Regions from separate parts of the Micromonospora sp. Utrum1 genome, predicted to be linked through region 1. Evidence: riboswitches for the same ligand, from Rfam matches in the RefSeq annotation. Region 1 holds a riboswitch; each other region holds the start of a gene.
What was found. A riboswitch is a leader RNA that binds a small molecule or an ion and turns the genes downstream of it on or off. The one in region 1 is predicted to bind cyclic di-AMP.
Positions count from the first base shown of each region.

Region 2: linked by a shared signal. The riboswitch ahead of AC0OLQ_RS01505 (C40 family peptidase) and the one ahead of AC0OLQ_RS28340 (coiled-coil domain-containing protein) in region 1 are both predicted to bind cyclic di-AMP.
Region 3: linked by a shared signal. The riboswitch ahead of AC0OLQ_RS21190 (transglycosylase family protein) and the one ahead of AC0OLQ_RS28340 (coiled-coil domain-containing protein) in region 1 are both predicted to bind cyclic di-AMP.

Region 1 covers NZ_CM170071.1:6,044,411-6,051,302, forward strand. Annotated here, with positions in the region: gene AC0OLQ_RS28330 (HelD family protein) at 1-1,911, shown strand, start outside; gene AC0OLQ_RS28335 (cation diffusion facilitator family transporter) at 2,002-2,916, shown strand; cyclic di-AMP (ydaO/yuaA leader) riboswitch at 3,060-3,189, shown strand; gene AC0OLQ_RS28340 (coiled-coil domain-containing protein) at 3,195-4,262, shown strand; gene AC0OLQ_RS28345 (hypothetical protein) at 4,364-4,876, shown strand; gene AC0OLQ_RS28350 (SRPBCC family protein) at 4,878-5,330, opposite strand; gene AC0OLQ_RS28355 (STAS domain-containing protein) at 5,514-5,873, opposite strand; gene AC0OLQ_RS28360 (hypothetical protein) at 6,309-6,713, shown strand; gene AC0OLQ_RS28365 (cellulose binding domain-containing protein) at 6,776-6,892, opposite strand, start outside.
Region 2 covers NZ_CM170071.1:315,676-322,567, reverse strand. Annotated here, with positions in the region: tRNA gene AC0OLQ_RS01525 (tRNA-Gly) at 93-166, opposite strand; gene AC0OLQ_RS01520 (zinc metalloprotease) at 410-1,393, shown strand; gene AC0OLQ_RS01515 (pyridoxamine 5'-phosphate oxidase family protein) at 1,464-2,009, opposite strand; gene dcd (dCTP deaminase) at 2,088-2,666, shown strand; gene AC0OLQ_RS01505 (C40 family peptidase) at 2,727-3,707, opposite strand; cyclic di-AMP (ydaO/yuaA leader) riboswitch at 3,776-3,913, opposite strand; gene AC0OLQ_RS01500 (N-acetylmuramoyl-L-alanine amidase) at 4,138-6,174, shown strand; gene AC0OLQ_RS01495 (hypothetical protein) at 6,461-6,892, shown strand, end outside.
Region 3 covers NZ_CM170071.1:4,504,526-4,511,417, forward strand. Annotated here, with positions in the region: gene AC0OLQ_RS21180 (M4 family metallopeptidase) at 802-2,859, shown strand; gene AC0OLQ_RS21185 (YbaB/EbfC family nucleoid-associated protein) at 2,960-3,409, opposite strand; gene AC0OLQ_RS21190 (transglycosylase family protein) at 3,521-4,177, opposite strand; cyclic di-AMP (ydaO/yuaA leader) riboswitch at 4,177-4,349, opposite strand; gene AC0OLQ_RS21195 (glycoside hydrolase family 3 protein) at 4,493-6,328, opposite strand; gene AC0OLQ_RS21200 (LLM class flavin-dependent oxidoreductase) at 6,498-6,892, shown strand, end outside.

The DNA of each region.
Region 1 (6,892 bases):
GACGCGGAGCACGAGGGGCTGGTCTTCGGCCGGCTGGACCTGCGCACCGGGCAGGTGCTGCACGTGGGGCGGCTCGGCGTGCGCGGGGAGAACGCCGAGACCCTCGTGGTGGACTGGCGCGCGCCGGCCGCCGCCGCGTTCTACCAGGCCACCCCGGCGGAGCCGCGCGGTGTGGTGCGGCGGCGCACGATCCAGTCGTCGGCGGAGCAGGTCACCCGGATCGAGGACGACCTGCTGGACCCGGAGTCGGCGCCGCCGGAGATGGCGGTGGTCGGCGACGGCGCGCTGCTGGCCACCCTGTCCCGGGCCACCGGCCGGGGCATGCGGGACATCGTGGCCACCATCCAGCGGGAGCAGGACGAGGCGATCCGCTCCCCCGGCAACAGCGTCACGATCGTCTCCGGCGGCCCGGGCACCGGCAAGACGGCGGTGGCCCTGCACCGGGCCGCGTACCTGCTCTACTCCGACCGGGCCCGGTACGCCGGCGGCGGCATCCTGGTGGTCGGCCCGTCGAGCGTGTTCGTCCAGTACATCGCCTCGGTGCTCCCCTCGCTCGGCGAGGAGACGGCCACCCTGCACTCACTCGGCTCGCTCTTCCCCGGCCTGTCCGTGACCCGCACCGATCCGCCCGAGGTGGCGGCGGTCAAGGGGTCGCTGCGGATGCGCCGGGTGCTGGAGCGCGCGGTCCGGGACGCGGTGCCCGACTCCCCCGCCGAGCTGCGCCTGCTCTACCGGGGCGAGCTGCTCCGGCTGGAGCGCGCCGAGCTGGACGCGATCCGGGATCGGACGCTGTCCCGCGGCGCGCGCCGCAACGAGGTGCGCCGGGCCGCCTTCGACGCGGTCCTCGCCGCGCTCTGGGCGCAGGCCCGCGCGCTGCGGATCGGCCGGCTGCCGGAGCAGCCCGCGTTCGAGGACGAGATCATCGAGCGGCCGGAGTTCCGCGACTTCCTCAAGGCCTGGTGGCCCCGGCTGCACCCGCGTCACGTGCTGGCCTGGCTGGCCCGTCCGGAGCGGCTGCGCCGGTACGCCGGCGGCGTCCTCTCCGGCGCGGAGATCCGGCTGCTGACGGGCGCGTACCGGAGCCTGGACGCCGAGGGGCTGACGATCGCCGACGTGGCGCTGGTGGACGAGCTGGACGCGCTGCTCGGCCGGCCGGTGCAGCGGGCGAAGCCGAAGCGGGACCCGTTCCAGCTGGCCGGCGGCGTCCGCGAGCTGAGCACGCTCGCCGACCGGCAGCGGGCCGCCCGGGCGGCGGCCCGGGAGCGCCCGGAGGACTACCGGGACTACGCCCACGTGGTGGTCGACGAGTCGCAGGACGTCTCGCCGATGCAGTGGCGGATGATCGGCCGGCGCGGCCGGTTGGCCTCCTGGACGGTGGTGGGCGACCCGGCGCAGACGGCCTGGACCGGCGACCCGCAGGAGCTCGCCCGGGCCCGGGACCAGGCGCTGGGCCGGCGCCGCCGGTACCGCTACGAGCTGACCACGAACTACCGCAACTCGGCGGAGATCTTCGCGGTGGCGGCCGCGGAGATCCACCGCGTCCACCCGGAGCTCGCGCTGCCCACCGCGGTCCGCTCCACCGGCGTGGCGCCGGTCGAGCTGACCGTGCCCGCCGTCGAACTGCCGGCCGCCACCGCGGCGGCGGCCCGCACGCTGCTGGCCGAGGTCGAGGGCACGGTGGGGGTGATCACGCCGGTGCCACGCCGCGACGAGGTGGCCGGCTGGCTGGGCGATCTCGGTGGCCGGCTCCAGGTGGTGACCAGCCTTCAGGCCAAGGGCATGGAGTACGACGGGGTGGTGCTGGTCGCACCGAGCGAGATCCGTGCCGATCCGGGGTCGGGCGTCCGCACCCTCTACGTGGCGCTCTCCCGGGCCACCCAGCGCCTGACCACGCTCGACCCGGTCGTCTGACGACGGTTCCCGCCCCGGCGTTCACTTGCACATATAGCGATGTGAGCATAGATTGAGCCCGGCCGGTGCGACGGACGAGAGGGTGTGGGCGTGGGCGCAGGTCATGACCACAGCGGCGCGGTGGTCAACGCCGCGCACCGCCACCGGGGTCGACTCTGGGGCGCCTTCGCGCTGCTCACCGTCCTGATGGTGGTCGAGGCGGTGGCCGCGTTCGCCACCGGCTCGCTGGCCCTGCTCTCCGACGCCGGCCACATGTTCACCGACGTCCTCGGCATCGGCATGGCCCTCGCCGCGATCACCGCCACCCGGCACGCCGACACCGACCCGCAGCGCACCTTCGGGCTCTACCGCCTCGAGGTGCTGGCCGCGCTGGCCAACGCGGTGCTGCTCGGCGCCGTGGCCGTCTACGTCCTGGTCGAGGCGGTACGCCGGTTCGGCGAGCCGCCGGAGGTGCTCGCCGGGCCGATGCTCGCCGTGGCGGTGCTCGGCCTGCTCGCCAACATCGCCGCGTTCGCGCTGCTGCGCCCCGGCGCGGAGGAGAGCATCAACCTGCGCGGGGCGTACCTGGAGGTGCTGGGCGACCTGCTCGGCTCGCTCGGGGTGATCGGCGCCGCCGTGGTCATCGCGGTCACCGACTGGTGGTGGGCCGACCCGCTGGTCGCCGTGGCGATCGGGCTGTTCATCCTGCCCCGCACCTGGCGGCTCGGCCGGGCCGCGGTCCGCATCCTGGTGCAGGCCGCCCCGGAACACCTCCAGGTGACCGCGGTGCACGACCGGCTGGCCGCGGTGCCCGGCGTCGCCGAGGTGCACGACCTGCACGTCTGGACGCTCACCTCGGGCATGGAGGTGGCCTCGGCGCACCTCACCATGGCCCCGGGCGCCGAGGTCGGCGAGGTGCTGGCCGCCGCCCGGGCCGCGCTGCGCGAGGACTTCTCGATCGACCACGCCACGTTGCAGATCGAACCCGGAGCGTCGCCCGGGGCCTGCGGCGCGGTCGAGTGGTAATTAGGACAATCTTAAATCCAAGTGGCTATTGTGCGCTTATGCCGGTTTTGACCGGGACACCTGCTCCCACCAGCGGAGCCGTCCCGGGCCAGCGCCGGTAGGCTCGGTCGCGGCCTCCGCCGGGCGGCGCCCACCGGCGCCTGCGGTGGCCGTCGCCTAATCGCCCGCAGGGCGAGCCGGGGAACCACGTTCGTGGGGTGCATCCGCGTCAGCGGTAGGGATCTTCCGTCCCGAACCCGTCAGCTAACCCGGTCGGCGGTTGACGGAAGGACACGTGAATGCCCCCAGTGGCACCTGTACGACGGACGGTCGCCCGGTTGGCGGCCCTGCTCGTCGCGACGCTCGCCCTCGGCGTCGTGACCGCGCCGGTCTCCCCCGCCTCGGCGGCTCCCCCGACCGGTCTGCTCGCCGCCGCACCCGGCGACGACGAGGGCGGCACGCCGGCGCTGCGCGCCCAACTCGACGCGGCCAGCAAGGGCTGGCTGGAGGCGCGGACCGCGCTGAACCGCTCGGTCACCCGGCAGCAGCAGCTCACCGCCCAGCTCAAGACGGTCAACGCCGAGTTGACCGTCCGGGACGCCAAGGTCGGCGAGATCGCCGGGGTGGCGTACCGGGCCGGGCGGATGGGCACGGCCGCGGCGCTGCTCGACAGCAGCAGCCCGCAGGGCTTCATGGACCGCGCCGCGGCGCTGGAGCAGGTGGCGGCGCACGAGGACCGGGCGCTGCGCGACCTGATCGAGACCCGGGACGAGGCCACCCGCACCCAGGACGCGCTCACCGGCGAGATCCAGGAGCAGCGCAAGCAGGTCGCGGTGATGGCCAAGCGCAAGCAGCAGGCCGAGCACGCCCTGGAGGTGGCGAACAAGCGGGCGTCGAGCAGCGGCGGCGGCAGCGTCCAGGGCACCTCGTCGGCGAACGCCAAGCCGGCCCCGCGCAACGCCGACGGCTCCTGGCCGCCGGAGTCGTGCAGCGTCAACGACCCGACGCCGGCCGACGGCTGCATCACCCCGCGTACGCTGCACGCCCTCCAGCAGGCCAAGGCGGCCGGCTTCACCCGGTACGTCTCCTGCCACCGGCCCAGCGGCTCGGGCGAGCACCCGAAGGGGCGGGCCTGCGACTTCGCCGCGCAGAAGGACGGCTTCGGCGGCGTGGCCACCGGTGGCGACAAGACGTACGGCAACAACCTGGCCGCCTACTTCATCCGCAACGCCGACGCGCTCGCCGTGCTCTACGTGATCTGGTACAAGCAGATCTGGCTGCCCAGCAGCGGCTGGAAGGCGTACAGCGGCGGCAACGGCGACCCGTCCAGCGACCACACCAACCACGTGCACCTGTCGGTGTACTGACCGCTCCGCCCCGGCGACACCCGGCCTACGCCCCACGACGTACGCCGGGTGTCGCCGTGCGGCCCACGACGCAGCGCCCGCGGCGGCCGAGCATCGGGGGCATGAGTAGACGACTCTCCCCCGCCGGACGCAAGGCCCTGCTCACCCTGCACCTGGTCACCGCGCTGGGCTGGCTCGGCGCCGACCTGGTGCTGCTCAGCCTCGGCGTGGCCGGGCTGCGCGGGGCCGACCCCGAGGTGGTCTATCCGGCGGCCGCGCTCCTGGTCACCTGGCTGTTCGCCCCGCTGAGCGTGGTGGTCTGGCTGGTCGGGCTGGCCAGTGCGCTGCTCACCCCGTGGGGGCTGCTGCGCTGGCGCTGGGTGCTGGTGAAGTTCGCCGTCACCACGGTGGTGCTCACGCTCGTGCTGCTCCTGCTCACCCCGCGGGTCCGGCACCTCGGTGAGCTGGCCGGGGCGGCCGACGCCCACCTGCGCGTCGACCTGGTGGTCGCGCCGACCGTCTCCAGCACGCTGCTGCTCGTCGTCACGGTGCTGTCCACGTACAAGCCGTGGGGGCGGCTGCGGCCGGCCCGACCGGCGGCCCGGCGACCGGTGCCCGCCGGACGCGCCGGCTGAGTCAGGCCGCCGACCCCTCCAGGGTGGCGCCGAGTCGGCTGGCCAGCCCGAGGTGGGCCGCCCGGGCCTGCCGGAAGGCGTAGCCGAACAGCGGCGCCGGGGCGGAGAGGGTGATCTCCACGTCGATCCGCACCACTCCGTCGGGCTCGTCGCGCAGCCGGGTGTGGTTGCGCACCGTGGTGGCCGGCTGCTGCCGGGCCACGGTGACCACCTCGTCCTCGTTGGCGATCAGCACGTCGGCCTGGTAGGTGACCGGGAAGTGCAGCGGGCCGAGCGCGAGCCGGTCGGTGATCGCGTAACTGGCCAGCGCGCCCGGCCGGGGCGGCAGTTGCCGGACCCGGACGATCAGCGGATGCAGCTCGCCCTGCCGGCTCAGGTCGCCGAGCAGGGCCACCGCGTCCGCCCGGGTGCACCGGGCCTGCACGGTGTAGCTGAAGCTGTCGCTGCTGAGCAAGCGGTACCCCCTCGCCGTCGTGGGTCCGCACGATCGTCCCGTACCGGAGCCGGGCTGGCAACGGGTCGGAAGTCCCTGGCCGCGTGCCGGGCGCGCCGCACCGGACCGGCAAGCCGGCGGAGCACGCGCGACCCCGGCGCCGTCAGGGCGGCGAGCTGGAGTCGATCAACAGCGGCGGGCCACTCAGGCGCCCGGGAGCACCTCGGGGGTGCTGTCGGCGAACCAGGGCTCGGGCGCGCCGAAGAGGCCGAGCAGGCCGGTCACCCAGAGCTGGCGGTGCACGAACCGGCTCGGCTCGGTGACCACCAGCTTGACGCCGCTGACCTCGCAGGTCTGGAAGCCGGCGACCATGGCGCTGATGCCGACCGAGTCGATGAAGGTGACGAGCCGCATGTTGAGCTCGATCCGGGAGGGGCGGCCCTTGGCGAGCACCTCGGCAATCGCTTCCCGCACCTCGTACGCGGTGTCGACGTCGATCTCCCCACGCGGGGCGATCTGGACCACACCACCCGACAGCACCGACTTCACGATCGACAGGCTCACGCGAGCACCTCCACTCGCCCATCTGGGCGCCTCATCAGTACGCGGGCCGCGACCGAGAGTATTCCTCCGACGGCCTCGGTCGCCACCCCTCGGGATGAGCAATTCGCGGACTGGGCACACCTGGGCATCCCAATCCGGACCTTCGGTCTCCCTTTTTCCCCGCGGCGCGGGTCCCAACCGGTCGGTCGACCGGTCACGAGCCCGCCCGATCCGCCGACCCAGGGTAGCGGGCCGGCGCATGCCCGGGTGGCACCCGCCCCGGCGCGTTCGGGTGGTTCGTCCGGTGAGCGCCCTGCTCGGCCGCGACCCGCGCGGTCCGGGGTGTTTGCGCCGGGTCCGGCCGGGGCACTGGCCCCGGTGAGCGAACCGTCACGCGCCGGATGACCCGAAGTCCGAACCGGCCGCCGGACTTCGGCCCCCCGAGGAGGTAACACGATGTTCGGATCCACTCTGCTGGACCGCCGCAGCAAGCCCGAGCGGGTCGCCGACCAGGCGTGGCAGCACCTGCTCTCCACCGTCGGCTCCGCCGGTGACAGCGTGCGGGACGCCGCCCGCTCGGCCCGCCGCAACTCCTCCGGCCTCGCCGACGACGCGACCGACCTGGTCGGGTCCGCCGCCGAGGAGGCCCGCCGCCGGGCCAGCCTCGCCTTCGACGCGCTAGCCGGCCGCCGGCCGGCGCTGCCCTGGACGCTGCTGATCGCCGCGGCGCTGGCTGGCGCGGCGATCGGCTGGGCCGCCGGCACCGCCGCGCGGGCCGCCGGCAGCCGGGAGCGGGACGTCGACGAGATCGAGTTCGTCGACGTCGACCGCCCCAACTCCCCCGCCGGCCTGGACGGCTGAGCCGGACACCACGGTGGCCGTCCCCGACGTCGGGGACGGCCACCGTGGTGTGTGCGGAGTCGTCAGCGGGCGGTGCAGGAGAGCGTCGGCGCGCGGTTGGCGCCCGGGTAGGTGCCGGTGAAGCCCACGGTGGTGACCCCACCGACGCCGAGGTTGCCGTTCCAGCCGGCGTCCCGGAC
Region 2 (6,892 bases), 1.7 Mb from region 1:
TAGTGGCCCGTGGATGGCCCATCGGGCGCAGGTGGCCCGTGGAACATCGAAGGCCCCGACCGGGACTGACGTCCTGACCAGGGCCTTTCGCGTGGAGCGGGTGACGGGAATCGAACCCGCACTGTCAGCTTGGGAAGCTGATGTTCTGCCATTGAACTACACCCGCAGGCGGCACCACTGTACCTGAGGTCACCGCCTCCCTGCACCCAGGTACCCCCGGAGACGGATCACGCGCCGCAACCCAGCCCGAAACGATCTAGCAACGGCCGGGGCGTCGACGAGCAGCAGAAAGTTTCACCACGGCAACATATGGTCGTTCTCAAATCCTTCGATGGGATGTAACGTCTCCCACACGTTTCCGACCCGGCGTGACACACCCCCTGGCACGCCGTTCGAAAGAGGTGGGCCCATGGGACTCCGTCCCAACCTGCTGACCCGGCGTACCGCCGGCGTCGCGTCGACGACCCTCGCGCTGCTGCTCAGCACCGCTGCGGTAGGCGTCGTCCCCGCAGCATCGGCCTTCTCGGCCGCCCCGTCCGGCTCCTGCGTCGAGCCGGCCGACGTCCACTCCGACGCCCGCGTGAAGAAGGGTGGACACGCCAAGCTGGACCCGAACGAGCTGACCGCCAAGCAGGTCCGCGAGCGCGACGCCGACCTGGCCGCGGCGCTGCGTGAGCGGGCCAACTTCCGCACCGGCGCCGGGGCCACCACGCTGGCGACGGTGACCATCCCCGTCGTCGTCCACGTCATCCAGCGGGACAGCACCCGGGCCGGCGGCAACATCCCGGACTCGATGGTCACCCAGCAGATCGACGTGCTGAACAAGGCGTACAGCGGTGCCACCGGTGGCGCCCCGACCGCCTTCAGCTTCCAGCTCACCAAGGTGCACCACGTCACCAACGCCGCCTGGTACCCGATCGTCCAGGGTTCCTCCGCCGAGCGCTCGATGAAGACCTCGCTGCGCGAGGGCGGCAAGAACACGCTCAACATCTACCTGGGCGAGCTGAGCGACGACCTGCTCGGCTGGGCCACCTTCCCGCAGCGCAAGCTGAACAGCATGGACGGCGTGGTCGCGCTGAGCGAGTCGCTGCCGGGCGGCACCGCGACCAACTACAACCAGGGCGACACCGGCACCCACGAGATCGGCCACTGGCTGAACCTCTACCACACCTTCCAGGGTGGCTGCTCCGGCTCGGGTGACAGCGTCTCCGACACCCCGGCCGAGGGCTCGCCGGCCTTCGAGTGCCCGACCGGTCGGGACACCTGCACCACGGCGGGCCTGGACCCGATCACCAACTTCATGGACTACACCTACGACTCGTGCATGTACCAGTTCACCCCTGGTCAGGCGAGCCGCATGCTGACCGCGTGGAACGCCTACCGCGCGGCCTGACCGTCGCGCACCACAAGCTGGTGCCGGTCCCGTCCTCGGACGGGGCCGGCACCAGCTTTCTGAGTAGGGCTCAGGCCGCGGGGCGGCGGGTGTCGAAGCCGTGCCGGCCACGCCGACCTTCCGAGGCCAGGGGGTCGCACCGGACCGGGGTGGTCGCCCGCGGGTCGAGCCAGACCCGCACCTCCGGCCGGCCGCCGCCGGGGCGAACCACCTGGTCGCGCCGCGTCAGCATCGCCACGTCGACGGTGAACTCGAACAGCCGCCAGTCGCCCTGGGGCGCGGCCCGGCCGATCCGGGCCAGCCGCGCCACGGTCGCCGGGTCGGTCACCGGGTGGGCCCGGCCGGCCAGGTAGGCCTCGTCGTCGCTCTCCTCCGGCGGGAAGGAGTGCAGCGCGTAGCGGCCGTCGCGTTCGAGGTCGCGACGCTTGGGCGAGTCGATGACGAAGCACCACAGCCCGTCGTCGGTGATGACCGGGGAGACCGGGTGCACTCGCGGGCCGCCGTCGGCGCGGACCGTGGCGAGGTAGCCGAAACCCGGCCCGTACTGCTGCAACAGGAGGCGGATCTCGTCGGCGAGTCGGGGCTCGTCGGCGGCGAATTCGGACCAGGAAGCCATGCGGACATTCTATCGAACAGGTGTACGAAGATGTAGTCCGACACGCAGGTCACCCGTACCGGTCGCTATGGTGTTCCGATGCTGCTCTCCGACCGCGACCTGGTCTCCGAGATCAAGGCGGGCACGCTCGCGCTGGAGCCCTTCGAGCCCACGCTGGTGCAACCGTCCAGCATCGACGTACGTCTGGACCGGCTGTTCCGGGTCTTCAACAACCATCTCTACACGCACATCGACCCGGCCGTGCAGCAGGACGACCTCACCTCGATGGTGGAGGTGCCCGAGGGCCAGCCGTTCGTGCTGCACCCCGGCGAGTTCGTGCTCGCCTCCACGCTCGAGGTGATCTCGCTGGGCGACCAGCTCGCCGGGCGCCTGGAGGGCAAGTCCAGCCTGGGCCGGCTCGGCCTGCTCACCCACTCCACGGCCGGCTTCATCGACCCGGGTTTCTCGGGTCACGTCACGCTGGAGCTGTCCAACGTGGCGAACCTGCCGATCACCCTCTGGCCGGGCATGAAGATCGGTCAGCTCTGCATCTTCCGGCTCTCCTCGCCGGCCGAGCACCCGTACGGCTCGGCGGTCTACGGGTCGCGCTACCAGGGGCAGCGCGGGCCGACCCCGAGCCGGTCCTGGCAGAACTGGCGCACCTGGCCGACTCGCTGACGGAGCCGGACGCCGTGACGGCGCAGGGGCCCCCGCGACGCGGGAGCCCCTGCGGACCGGTCAGCCCGGGCGGCCGTAGCTGTTGATCTGGCCGTCGTCGACGCGCTTCATCGTGATCGGCTTGCCGGACTGGGAGGCGTGCACCACCCAGCCGTCACCGACGTACATGCCGACGTGGTGCAGGTCGCTGTAGTAGAAGACGAGGTCACCTGCGCGCAGCTCGCTCCGGCTCACCCGCCTGGTCACGTCGTGCTGCTGCCGGGCGTTGTGCGGCAGCGAGACGCCGGCCTTGGCCCAGGCCGCCATGGTGAGCCCGGAGCAGTCGTAGTGGTCGGGGCCGGCGGCGCCCCAGACATAGATCTTGCCGATCTGGGCGCAGGCGAACTTGACCGCGACGCCGGCCGGACCACCGGGGTAGCCGGCGGGACAGGGCGCGGGGCGCAGCGGACCGCCGCCGCCGTTGCCGTAGACCTTGAGACGGAGCTTCTGGAGCTTGACGATCTCGGCGTCGATCTGCTTCTTCTTCGCCGCGAGCTGGGCCTCGGTACGGGCCAGGTCGCTGATCATCTCGTCCAGCGGCCGCTTCTTGGCGGCCAACTGGTCGCGCAGCTCGGCGACGGTCCGCACCTGCTCCTGCTGGCGGTTCGCGTAGCGGTCGAGCAGTGCGAGGCCGTCCACCAGCTCACTCGGCGACCGGCTGCCCAGCAGGGCGTTGACGGTGGAGAGGTTGTTGTCGCCCTTGTAGGCGTCGGCGGCGAGCCCGCCCACCTGACCGAGGGCGGCGTCCACCCGGGCCTGGAGCGGGGCGATCTGCTTGCCGAGCGCGGCGGCCTGCTTGCGCTTGACGGCGAGCTGCTCGCGGGTGGCGTTGACCTGTTCGATGATCGGTTCGAGCTTGTTCCAGTCCTGGTCGATCTGGCGCTCGATCTCGGTGACCGACGGTTCGGCATGGGCCGCCGTGGCGCCGCCGGTCAGGACGACGGCGGTGCCGGCCAGGGCGGCGAGGGCGGTGGTGAAGCGGGACCAGCGGGAACGCGGCACAGCCGTCGACCGGTCGACCGACCGGCTTGACGGTGGCCGCGGGGCATGGTGTGCCACCGGGCTTCCGTACTCCTTCTTCGTGCCCGCCTACCGAGTTAGCTGACGGGTTCGGGCGGGAAGGGAGCCGCCCTACCGCAGTGGCTGCGGATTCACCCCAGTTACCTGGGTCCCCGGCTCGCCCGAAGGCGACTCGGCGGTGTCGGACCGTCACCACCCGGGTTGGTCGGTGAAACAGTCGGCCGACGATTGACCAGAGTAGAGATGGCCGTTACCGATCCGCAACCCGAGACGCCGTGACACTCCGTATGTCGCCCCGATCGTGGATGAAGGTTTTCTTCACACAAGATTACCCGCTGGAAAGGTATTGACCCGGAGGGTGCGTGGGGCGAGGGTGAGGACGCAGTGACCCCCATCCCTGTCTGGAGGTTCGATGCACCTCTCACCCCCGCCGTCGGGCAGACGGATGCTGCTGGCAGCCGCCGTCGCGGCGGCCACGGCCCTGGTGGCGACCGGCCCGGTGGCCGCCGAACCGCTCACCGCCCAACCGACCACCGACCGCCAGGAGCAGTACGCCGCCGCCGCGGCGGAGTACGGCGTGCCGCAGAGCGTCCTGCTCGGCGTGTCGTACCTGGAGTCGCGCTGGGACACCCACCCGGGCCAGCCGAGCACCAGCGGCGGCTACGGCCCGATGCACCTCACCGACGCCCAGCAGGTCCTCGCGACCCCGGCCAGCGGCCACGTGGACGAGAACGAGGACCCGCGGGGCGACGACTCGCGCCCGCTCACCCTCGACCCGGCCATCGCGGCCGCACCGGCGGAGGACGTGCTGCCGCAGGCGTCCCTGCAGACGCTCGACGCCGCCGCGGCGCTCACCGGCCTCACCGAGGAGACGTTGCGGACCGACGCGGCCGCGAACATCCGGGGCGGGGCGGCACTGCTTGCCTCGTACCAGAAGGAGCTGGGTGCGCCGGTCGGCGCCGGCAGCGACCCGGCGGCCTGGTACGGCGCGGTGGCCCGCTACTCCGGCGCGGACACCGAGGACGCGGCGGCGGCCTTCGCCGACGAGGTCTACGACCAGCTCGGCCTCGGCGCGGCCCGGACCACCGACGACGGCCAGCGGGTGACCCTCGCCGCCACCGCGGTGACGCCGGACCAGTCCGGGCTGCACAAGCTGGGGCTGCGCCGCGCCGAGCGGCCGGACGGCCTGGAGTGCCCGGTCCGCCTCGCCTGCGAGTGGATCCCCGCACCGTACGCGGAGTACTACATCCCTAAGACCCAAACCTGGGACTACGGCAACCACGACATCGGCAACCGGCCGGCACAGCAGAAGCTCGAGTACATCATCATCCACGACACCGAGGGCTACTTCGGCCCCAGTGTGGGCCAGGTCCAGGATGTGACCTACCTGGGCTGGCACTACACGCTGCGTTCGGTGGACGGATACGTGGCCCAGCACATCAAGGCCAAGGACGTCGGTTGGCAGGCCGGCAACTGGTACGTCAACACGAAGTCCATCGGCATTGAGCACGAGGGCTTCGCCGGGCGCGGCACCTGGTACACCGAGGCGATGTACCGGGCCTCGGCCAAGCTGGTGCGCCACCTGGCTCTGCGCTTCCAGATCCCGCTGGACCGGCAGCACATCCTCGGTCACGACAACGTTCCGGGCATCACCGCCGGGAACGTCGCCGGCATGCACTGGGACCCGGGTCCGTACTGGGACTGGTCGCACTACTTCAACCTGCTGAAGGCGCCCTTCCAGGGCACCGGCACGCCGCACACCGGTCTGGTTACCATCGACCCGGACTTCGCGTCGAACCAGCCCGCCTTCTACGGCTGCAACCAGCAGCCCCCGTTGCCACCTGGTCCGGTACCCCCGACGGCCGAGCCCTGCCCGTTGCGCGGCTCCTCCTCGGTCATCCTGCGCACCGCCCCGAGCGCGACCGCCCCGCTGGTCAACGACCTGGGCCTGCGGCCGAACGGCACGCCGAACACCATGTACATCAAGGATCACGGCGCCCGTGCCTCGGCCGGCCAGACCTATGCCCTCGCGGGCGTCCAGGGCGACTGGACCGCTATCTGGTACCTCGGTCAGAAGGCCTGGTTCTACAACCCGGCCTCGGCGCCCACGGCCAAGTGGTCGGCGGGCTTCGTGGTGACGCCCAAGCCGGGCAAGGCCACCATCCCGGTGTACGGGCGGGCCTACCCCGAGAAGGCCGCCTACCCGGCCACCATCCCGTACCAGACCATCTCGCCGTTGCAGTACACCTTCCCGGCGGGCCAGCGGTACGCGGTCGGCGACGTCCTCCCGGGCGAGTACTACCAGGCGGTCTCGTTCGACGGTTCGGCACCGGGTGACCGGACCGTCGTCCGCGGCGAGAACCGGTACGTGCAGATCCAGTTCGGCCATCGGGTGATGTTCGTGAACCTGGACGACGTGCAGATCCTGCCGGCCGCGCAGACGTCCTGAGCACCCCACTGTCGGCGATCGAGCAAGGGTTCCCGGTTCTACCGGGAACCCTTGCCGCCGTTCTACGGCAAAAGGCTTCCCCTCGTCACCGTACGTCGCAGGTTCTTTACAGAGATGATTGAGAACGGTAGATTCCCATCTGTCGATAGATCACGGGGGATCATCTTCGACACCTGGCGAACCTGCTCGCCCGCGATCGACATGAACGACACCGTCGACGAGGGGAGACACGGTGCGTACAGGAATAGTGGAGGTGGTCCCACTCGCCCTGCTGGGCGTGGTGGCGATGACCGTGTTCATCCGGACGAAGAGCAGACGCCGCTGGACGTATGTGGCCGGAGGCCTGCTGGCCGGCGCATGGCTGGCGCTGACGGGTGGAGCGGTATGGGCGATGTCCAGCTCCATGGCTGCCGACCTGCCAGCAAAGGCTACCGAGCCGGGCAATCCGTGTTTATCAGGGGCGCCGGCACGCAGCTTCGACGTCTCACTGATCAACATTCCGATCTTCCTCAACCGCTTTGGCGACGTCGTCCCCGAGGGGCGCATGTATGTCCTCGACGAGAACATCGCCACCGTCCGGGCCAACTTCGCCAAGGCCGCCGACCCCAATGACCAGGCGGACCTAATCGAACCCCTGGTGCTACGGGCGCACCGGGGAGACTGCGTGACGATCCGGTTCACCAACCGGCTCCACGAAGAAGCGCCGCCGTTCGTCCGG
Region 3 (6,892 bases), 1.5 Mb from region 1:
ACGGTCGTCGGGCACGGCGGTACTGCGGAGCTGATGGGTTGGTCGGTAAGGGCATCGGTCGGCCGGTGAGGCTCGGCCGCCGTGGTGGCGTCGACCCGGGGTGGCCAGGGGGCTGGCCGGTCGTGGGTCCGCGGACGTGTTGCGCCGCCCGGAGGGCCTACCGTCGAGAGCTACCGTGCCGGTAGTTCATCTCGACGAAACATATTGATAGTCAGCGACCCTACTGACTTCCTCTCAGCGTGTCCATAGCTTTCGTCAGTCCGTCGACTACTTTTCTACGGAGTAGACGAAAGTGGTCGGCGAATTCCTACCGGCGCCCAGGCACCCCCTGGAAGCACCACGTCGATCGCCCGGCGGCGGGGGCCGAACGGATGATCATCCGAAGGCCGATCGGCGCCGGCGGGCGGACCGGGAAGGCGCCGGGAGGTCACCGTCTCGACGAGGGCCAATGTGCGCCATGAGCGCAGAGCGGCAATCGACGCAGAGCAGACACGCGGTCGTCCACCGCGGACAACATTAGGCCTGATCAGGGGCTATTGAAGATCATGGCTTCCTGAATTTCGGGCGACGGCGAGGTGACCGCGCGGCGTCGGTTGCCCGGGTCACCCATTGATCCCGGCCCTGGGCCGTGTGATTGTGCCCCCAGCGAGTCGCCGACCCCGGCGGCTCGGGACGGTCGATCTGTCGAACCGGGGCCACGCCGGCAGCCTCGGAGATCGACCGTCACCCCGCCTCGCCTCACCGCGCCGCCCGTCCCCACCGGGCTCCGTGCGGCGCGCCTAGGAACAGGAGCGAACCCCGTTGAAGCTCTCACCTCGCCTCGTCGCGCTCTCCGGCGCGGCGGCGGCCGGCCTGATCGCCGCCGGCACGGCCGCGGCCGTGCAGGCCGCGCCGCCCGGCCCCGCCGCCCCCGACGCCGCCCAGGCCCGCGCGATCGCCGCCGACTCGGCCCGCGCGCTGGTCGCCGACCGGCCCGCCTACCTGCACGCCAGCGCCGACGACGCTTTCGTGCAGAAGCCGGTCATCTCCTCGGAGGGCACCCAGTACGTGCCCTACGAGCGCACCTACAAGGGCCTGCCCGTGGTCGGCGGTGACTTCGTGCTGGCCACCGACACGGCCGGCAACCTGAAGTACGCCTCCGTCGCGCAGCAGCAGGCCATCGGCAGCCTCGCCACCACGCCGAAGCTGACCTCGGCCGCCGCGGCGAAGACCGCGCGCGCCCAGCTCAAGACGGTCAGCACCGTCGAGGGCACCAACCTGGTCGTCTATACCCTCGGCGCCGAGCCGGCGCTGGCCTGGGAGACCACCGTGCGCGGCACCGACGCCGAGGGCCCGAGCCGGCTCACCGTCGACGTCGACGCCCGCACCGGCAAGGTGCTGCGGACGCAGGAGCACGTCGTGCACGGCACCGGCACCGGCGCCTGGAACGGCCCCAGCCCGCTGACCCTGAACACCACGCAGTCGGGCGGCACGTACTCCATGAAGGACCCGACCGTCACCAACCTGAGCTGCCAGGACGCCGCGACCAACACGACGTTCAGCGGCTCCGACGACGTCTGGGGCAACGGCACCGCCACCAACAAGGAGACCGGCTGCGTCGACGCGCTGTTCGCCGCGCAGACCGAGCACAAGATGCTCGCCCAGTGGCTGGGCCGCAACGGCGCCGACGGCAACGGCGGCTACTGGCCGATCCGGGTGGGCCTGAACGACCAGAACGCCTACTACGACGGCACCCAGGTCCAGATCGGCAAGAACACCTCGGGCCAGTGGATCGGCTCGCTCGACGTGGTGGCCCACGAGATCGGCCACGGCATCGACGACCACACCCCGGGCGGCATCTCCGGCGCCGGCACCCAGGAGTTCGTGGCCGACACCTTCGGCGCGGCCACCGAGTGGTTCGCCAACGAGCCGTCCAGCTACGACGCTCCCGACTTCCTGGTCGGCGAGAAGGTCAACCTGGTGGGCAGCGGCCCGATCCGCAACATGTACAACCCGTCGGCGCTGGGCGACCCGAACTGCTACTCCAGCAGCATCCCGAGCACCGAGGTGCACGCCGCGGCGGGCCCGGGCAACCACTGGTTCTACCTGCTGGCCAACGGCAGCAGCCCGACCAACGGCCAGCCCGCCAGCTCCACCTGCAACGGCAGCAGCGTGACCGGCCTGGGCATCCAGAAGGCCATGAAGATCATGTACAACGCGATGCTGCTGAAGACCTCGTCCTCCTCGTACCTGAAGTACCGCGTCTGGACGCTGCAGGCGGCGAAGAACCTCTACCCGACCAGCTGCACCGAGTTCAACGCGGTCAAGGCCGCCTGGAACGCGATCAGCGTGCCGGCGCAGACCGGTGAGGCGACCTGCACGGGCAGCACCCCGACGCCGACCGCCACGACCACCCCGCCGTCGGGCAGCTGCACCGGCCAGAAGCTGGCCAACCCCGGCTTCGAGTCCGGCAACGTGAGCTGGACCGCCAGCGCGGGCGTCATCACGAACGACACCGCCCAGGCGGCCCACGGCGGCTCGTACAAGGCGTGGCTCGACGGCTACGGCACGACGCACACCGACACCCTCAGCCAGTCGGTGTCCATCCCGGCCGGCTGCCGGGCGACGTTGAGCTTCTGGCTGCACATCGACAGCGCGGAGTCGACCACGACCACCGCCTACGACAAGCTGACCGTGAAGGCGGGCAGCACCACCCTGGCCACCTACTCCAACCTCAACAAGGCCACCGGCTACGTGCAGCGGTCCTTCGACATCTCGTCGCTGGCCGGCACCACCGCCACCATCTCGTTCACCGGCGTGGAGGACAGCTCCCTGCAGACCTCCTTCGTCGTCGACGACACCGCGGTCACGCTGAGCTGACCACACCGGAGCGGCCGGCCGTCGTCCTCCCGACGGCCGGCCGCTTCGTCGTCTCCGCCGTAGCTGGGAGCGGGTCCGGGAACTGCGGATCCGCGCGGCGTCAGGCCGGGCGGGAACCGGCGCCGTCGCGGCGGATCCGGGCCGCGACGCCCTCCATCGCCCGGCTGAACCGCTCCATGTCCCGGGCGGACTGCTCCGGCAGGCCGCCGAGCCGCGCGGCGAGGGCGTCCACGTCGGCCCGGGCCGAGGCGCTGACCCGGGCGTCCAGCTCGGTGAGGGCGGCGTTCACGGCCGCCACCACATGCCCGCAGAGGGTCTCCACGGGCTCGCCGGCCAACCCCGGGTCGACGGTGACGGACTCCAGCCGGCCACCCTGGACGGCGACGGCACGGACCCGGCCGCCGGCCGCGGCGCCCTCGGCCCGGAGCAGCTCGGCCGGCGCGCCGTCGGTGTGCTCGGCGGCCCGGGACCGCATCGCGGACAGCGCCTGTTGCGTCCTGGTCAGCAGCTCGTCGAGGCTCGCGGCCGCGGAGAACGGGTCGTTGGTCATATCCGCGCTTTCTTCACGTCTTTCCGAGCATCGTGACGATAGCAACCGGCCCCGACGCAACCGAACGCCCGGCCGGGAACCCCGGCCGGGCGTTCGTGGTGCGGTGGGGTCTCAGCGCAGGCGCAGCCGCTGGCCCGGGAAGATCAGGCCGGGGTCGCCGCCGACCACGCCCTTGTTGCGCTCGTAGAGAGCGTGCCAACCGCCGGCGACGTTCTTCGCGTCGGCGATCTCGGAGAGGGTGTCCCCGGGCTGGACCAGGTAGCTGCCGGCGCCGCCGGTGCTGGGCGCGCTGCGCCGCTCGCTGCGGGTGGCCGGCCGGTCGCCGCGCGACGACCGCTCCGTGGTGGCCTTCTTCGTGGACCTCGTCGAGCCCGAGTCCTTGCTGGCGTACTTCTTGGTGGAGCCGCCCTTCTTGCCGCAGACCGGCCAGGCGCCGATGCCCTGCCCGTCGAGGACCTTCTCGGCGATGGCGATCTGCTCGCTGCGGCTGGCCAGGTCGGCCCGGCTGGCGTACTTCTGGCCGCCGTAGCCGTTCCAGGTGCTGCGGGAGAACTGGAGCCCGCCGTAGTAGCCGTTGCCGGTGTTGATGTGCCAGTTGCCGCCGGACTCGCACTGTGCGACGGCGTCCCAGTTCACGCCGGCGGCGCTGGCCGGAGCGGCCGGGCCGAGCAGGGCGGCCGCGCCGGTGGCGGCGCCGACGACGAGTGCGCCGACGGCGGTGCGCCGTTGAGCGGTCCGTCGATGACGGGCGACGTATTCAGTTGCCATGTGGGTTTCCTCCACGCCGACGAGGTGAGCTGTCGGGTTCGGGCCGAGGAGCCCGGCCGCCGGAGGCGGCTTCACCCCGAGGTGTCGTGCACCGAGGAACGTGTGGGTCCCCCGCTCCCGCCCGAGGTCCAGGTACCGCCGGGCCGGCGGCGGGATTAGGCGTTACCGGCCCGTGGTGTCCGCGATCGCGAACGGATACGACGTTAGGAAGGGTTTCCGCCCATCGCCCACCTCTTGTGAAGTTCTTCACCCGCCCGAGCGAAGGCCCCTCCGTCCGAGTTGCGCACCGTCCGAAAGTGCCTTATGAGTCGCGGCTCAGTAGGTCAGGCCGTAGCCCTGCGGGAAGAGCGGGACCTGCCCGTCGCCGGCGTTGATGGGCTGCTGACTGACCGAGTTCATCCAGGTCATGGGCAGTTTTCCGGTCGGCGCGTACCCCCCGAAGAGGACGTCGGCCACGCCGCCGCCCTCGGTGCCGGGGAGCCAGGCGGCCAGCAGCGCGTCCCATCGGGGCAGCTCGGCCGAGATGTCCATCGGCCGGCCGGAGACCAGCACCACGATCACCGGCACGCCCGCGTTCCGCAGCGTCGCGATGGTCCGCAGGTCGTCCCGGTCCAGGCTCATGCTGCCGGTGCGGTCGCCCTGGCCCTCGGCGTACGGTGTCTCGCCGACCACGGCGATCGCGGCCCGGTAGGTGCCGTCGATGCCGGTGCCGCGCTGGTTGTAGGTGACCGTCGTGGTCGGACCCACCGCGGCCCGGATGCCCTGCAGGATCGTGGTGCCGGGGGTGATCGCGCCCGACGAGCCCTGCCAAGAGATCGTCCAGCCGCCGCTCGCGTTGCCGATGTTGTCGGCGCTCTTGCCGGCCACGAAGATCTTGTTGTTGTCCCGGGCCAACGGCAGGACGCCGGCGTTGTTCTTCAGCAGCACCTGTGACTGGCGGACGGCCTGCCGGGCCAGGGCCCGGTGCGCGGCGTTGCCCACCGTCGGGGTCCAGCTCCGGTCGGTGTACGGCCGCTCGAAGAGGCCCAGCTCGAACTTCTTGGTGAGGATGCGCCGGTTGGCGTCGTCGATCCGGCTCATCGGCACGTGGCCGTTCTGCACCTCGGCGCGCAGCGTGCTGAGGAAGGTCTTCCACGCCGTGGGGACCATCACCATGTCGATGCCGGCGTTGATCGCCGTGCTGACCTCGGCCGCGGTGAAGCCGGCGGCGCCGTCGATCTGGTCGATGCCGTTCCAGTCGGAGACGACGAACCCAGAGAAGCCCAGCTCTCCCTTGAGGACCGTGGTGATCAGGTACTGGTGGCCGTGCAGCTTCACGCCGTTCCAGCTGCTGTAGGAGATCATCACCGAGCCGACCCCGCGCTGCACGGCCGCCTGGAACGGGGGCAGGTGGACGGCCCGCAGTTCGGCCTCGCTGAGCTGGGTGTTTCCCTGGTCGTCGCCGCCGGTGGTGCCGCCGTCGCCGATGTAGTGCTTGGCGGTGGCGAGCACCGAGGTGGGTCCGCCGAGGGTGCTGCCCTGCAGGCCGGTGATCAGAGTGGACAGGTTCGACGGCAGGTCCGGAGTCTCGCCGAACGATTCGTAGGTGCGGCCCCACCGGTCGTTGCGGGCGACGCAGAGGCAGGGCGCGAAGTTCCAGTCCACCCCGGTGCCGGTGATCTCCTCGGCGACGGCCTGGCCGATCTGCTGCACCAGCGCCGGGTCGCGGGTCGCGCCGAGGCCGATGTTGTGCGGGAAGATCGTCGCGCCGTACACGTTGTTGTGCCCGTGCACGGCGTCGACGCCGTAGATCATCGGGATGCCGAGCGGGGTGGCGAGAGCCGCGCGCTGGAAGCCGTCGTACATGTCGGCCCAGGACGCGGCGGTGTTCGGCGTGGGCGCGGAGCCGCCGCCGGAGAGGACCGAGCCGAGCCGGTAGGTGGTGAGGTCGCTCGCGGTGACCGAGCCCCGCTCGGCCTGCGTCATCTGGCCGAGCTTCTCGTCCAGGGTCATCCGGGCGAGCAGGTCGGCGACGCGGGTGGCGACGGGCAGCGTCGGGTCCTGGTAGGGCAGGCCGGCCGCGGTGGCCGGCGCGGGCACGGCCAGGGCGGTGACGGCGACGAGCAGGAGGGCAAGACCGAGGGGACAGTGGCGGCGGTGGTGACGGATCACGGGTCGCTCCTTCCCGGAGGAACGCTGAGGCCGTTCACCGGCACCCTATGCCCGTGGGCATCGACTGTGAACAATCCTTGCCGGTTCCGGAACCGCCCGGCGGGCCGGCGCCGGGCCGGACTACCGTGGGCAGGGTTCGCGCAAGATCGGCAGGAGGCGGCGGGACGGCATGACCGACTACGGACACGAGCTGGCCTTCGGCGGCTTCGTCACACCCACCGCCGGCCGGTTCGAACAGGTGGTGGCCCTGGCCAAGCTCTGCGAGCAGGTCAACCTGGACCTGGTCACCTTTCAGGACCACCCCTACCAGCCGGGTTTCCTGGACACCTGGACGCTGATGTCCTACCTGGCCGCGGCGACCAGTCGCATCCGGCTGGCCGGCAACGTGCTGAACCTGCCCCTGCGCCAACCGGTGGTGCTGGCCCGGAGCGTCGCCAGCCTGGACCTGCTCACCGGTGGCCGGGTGGAGCTGGGCCTCGGCGCCGGCGCGTTCTGGGAGGCGATCGAGGCGGTCGGCGGGCGACGGCTCAGCGCCGGGCAGGCGGTGGACGCCCTCGACGAGGC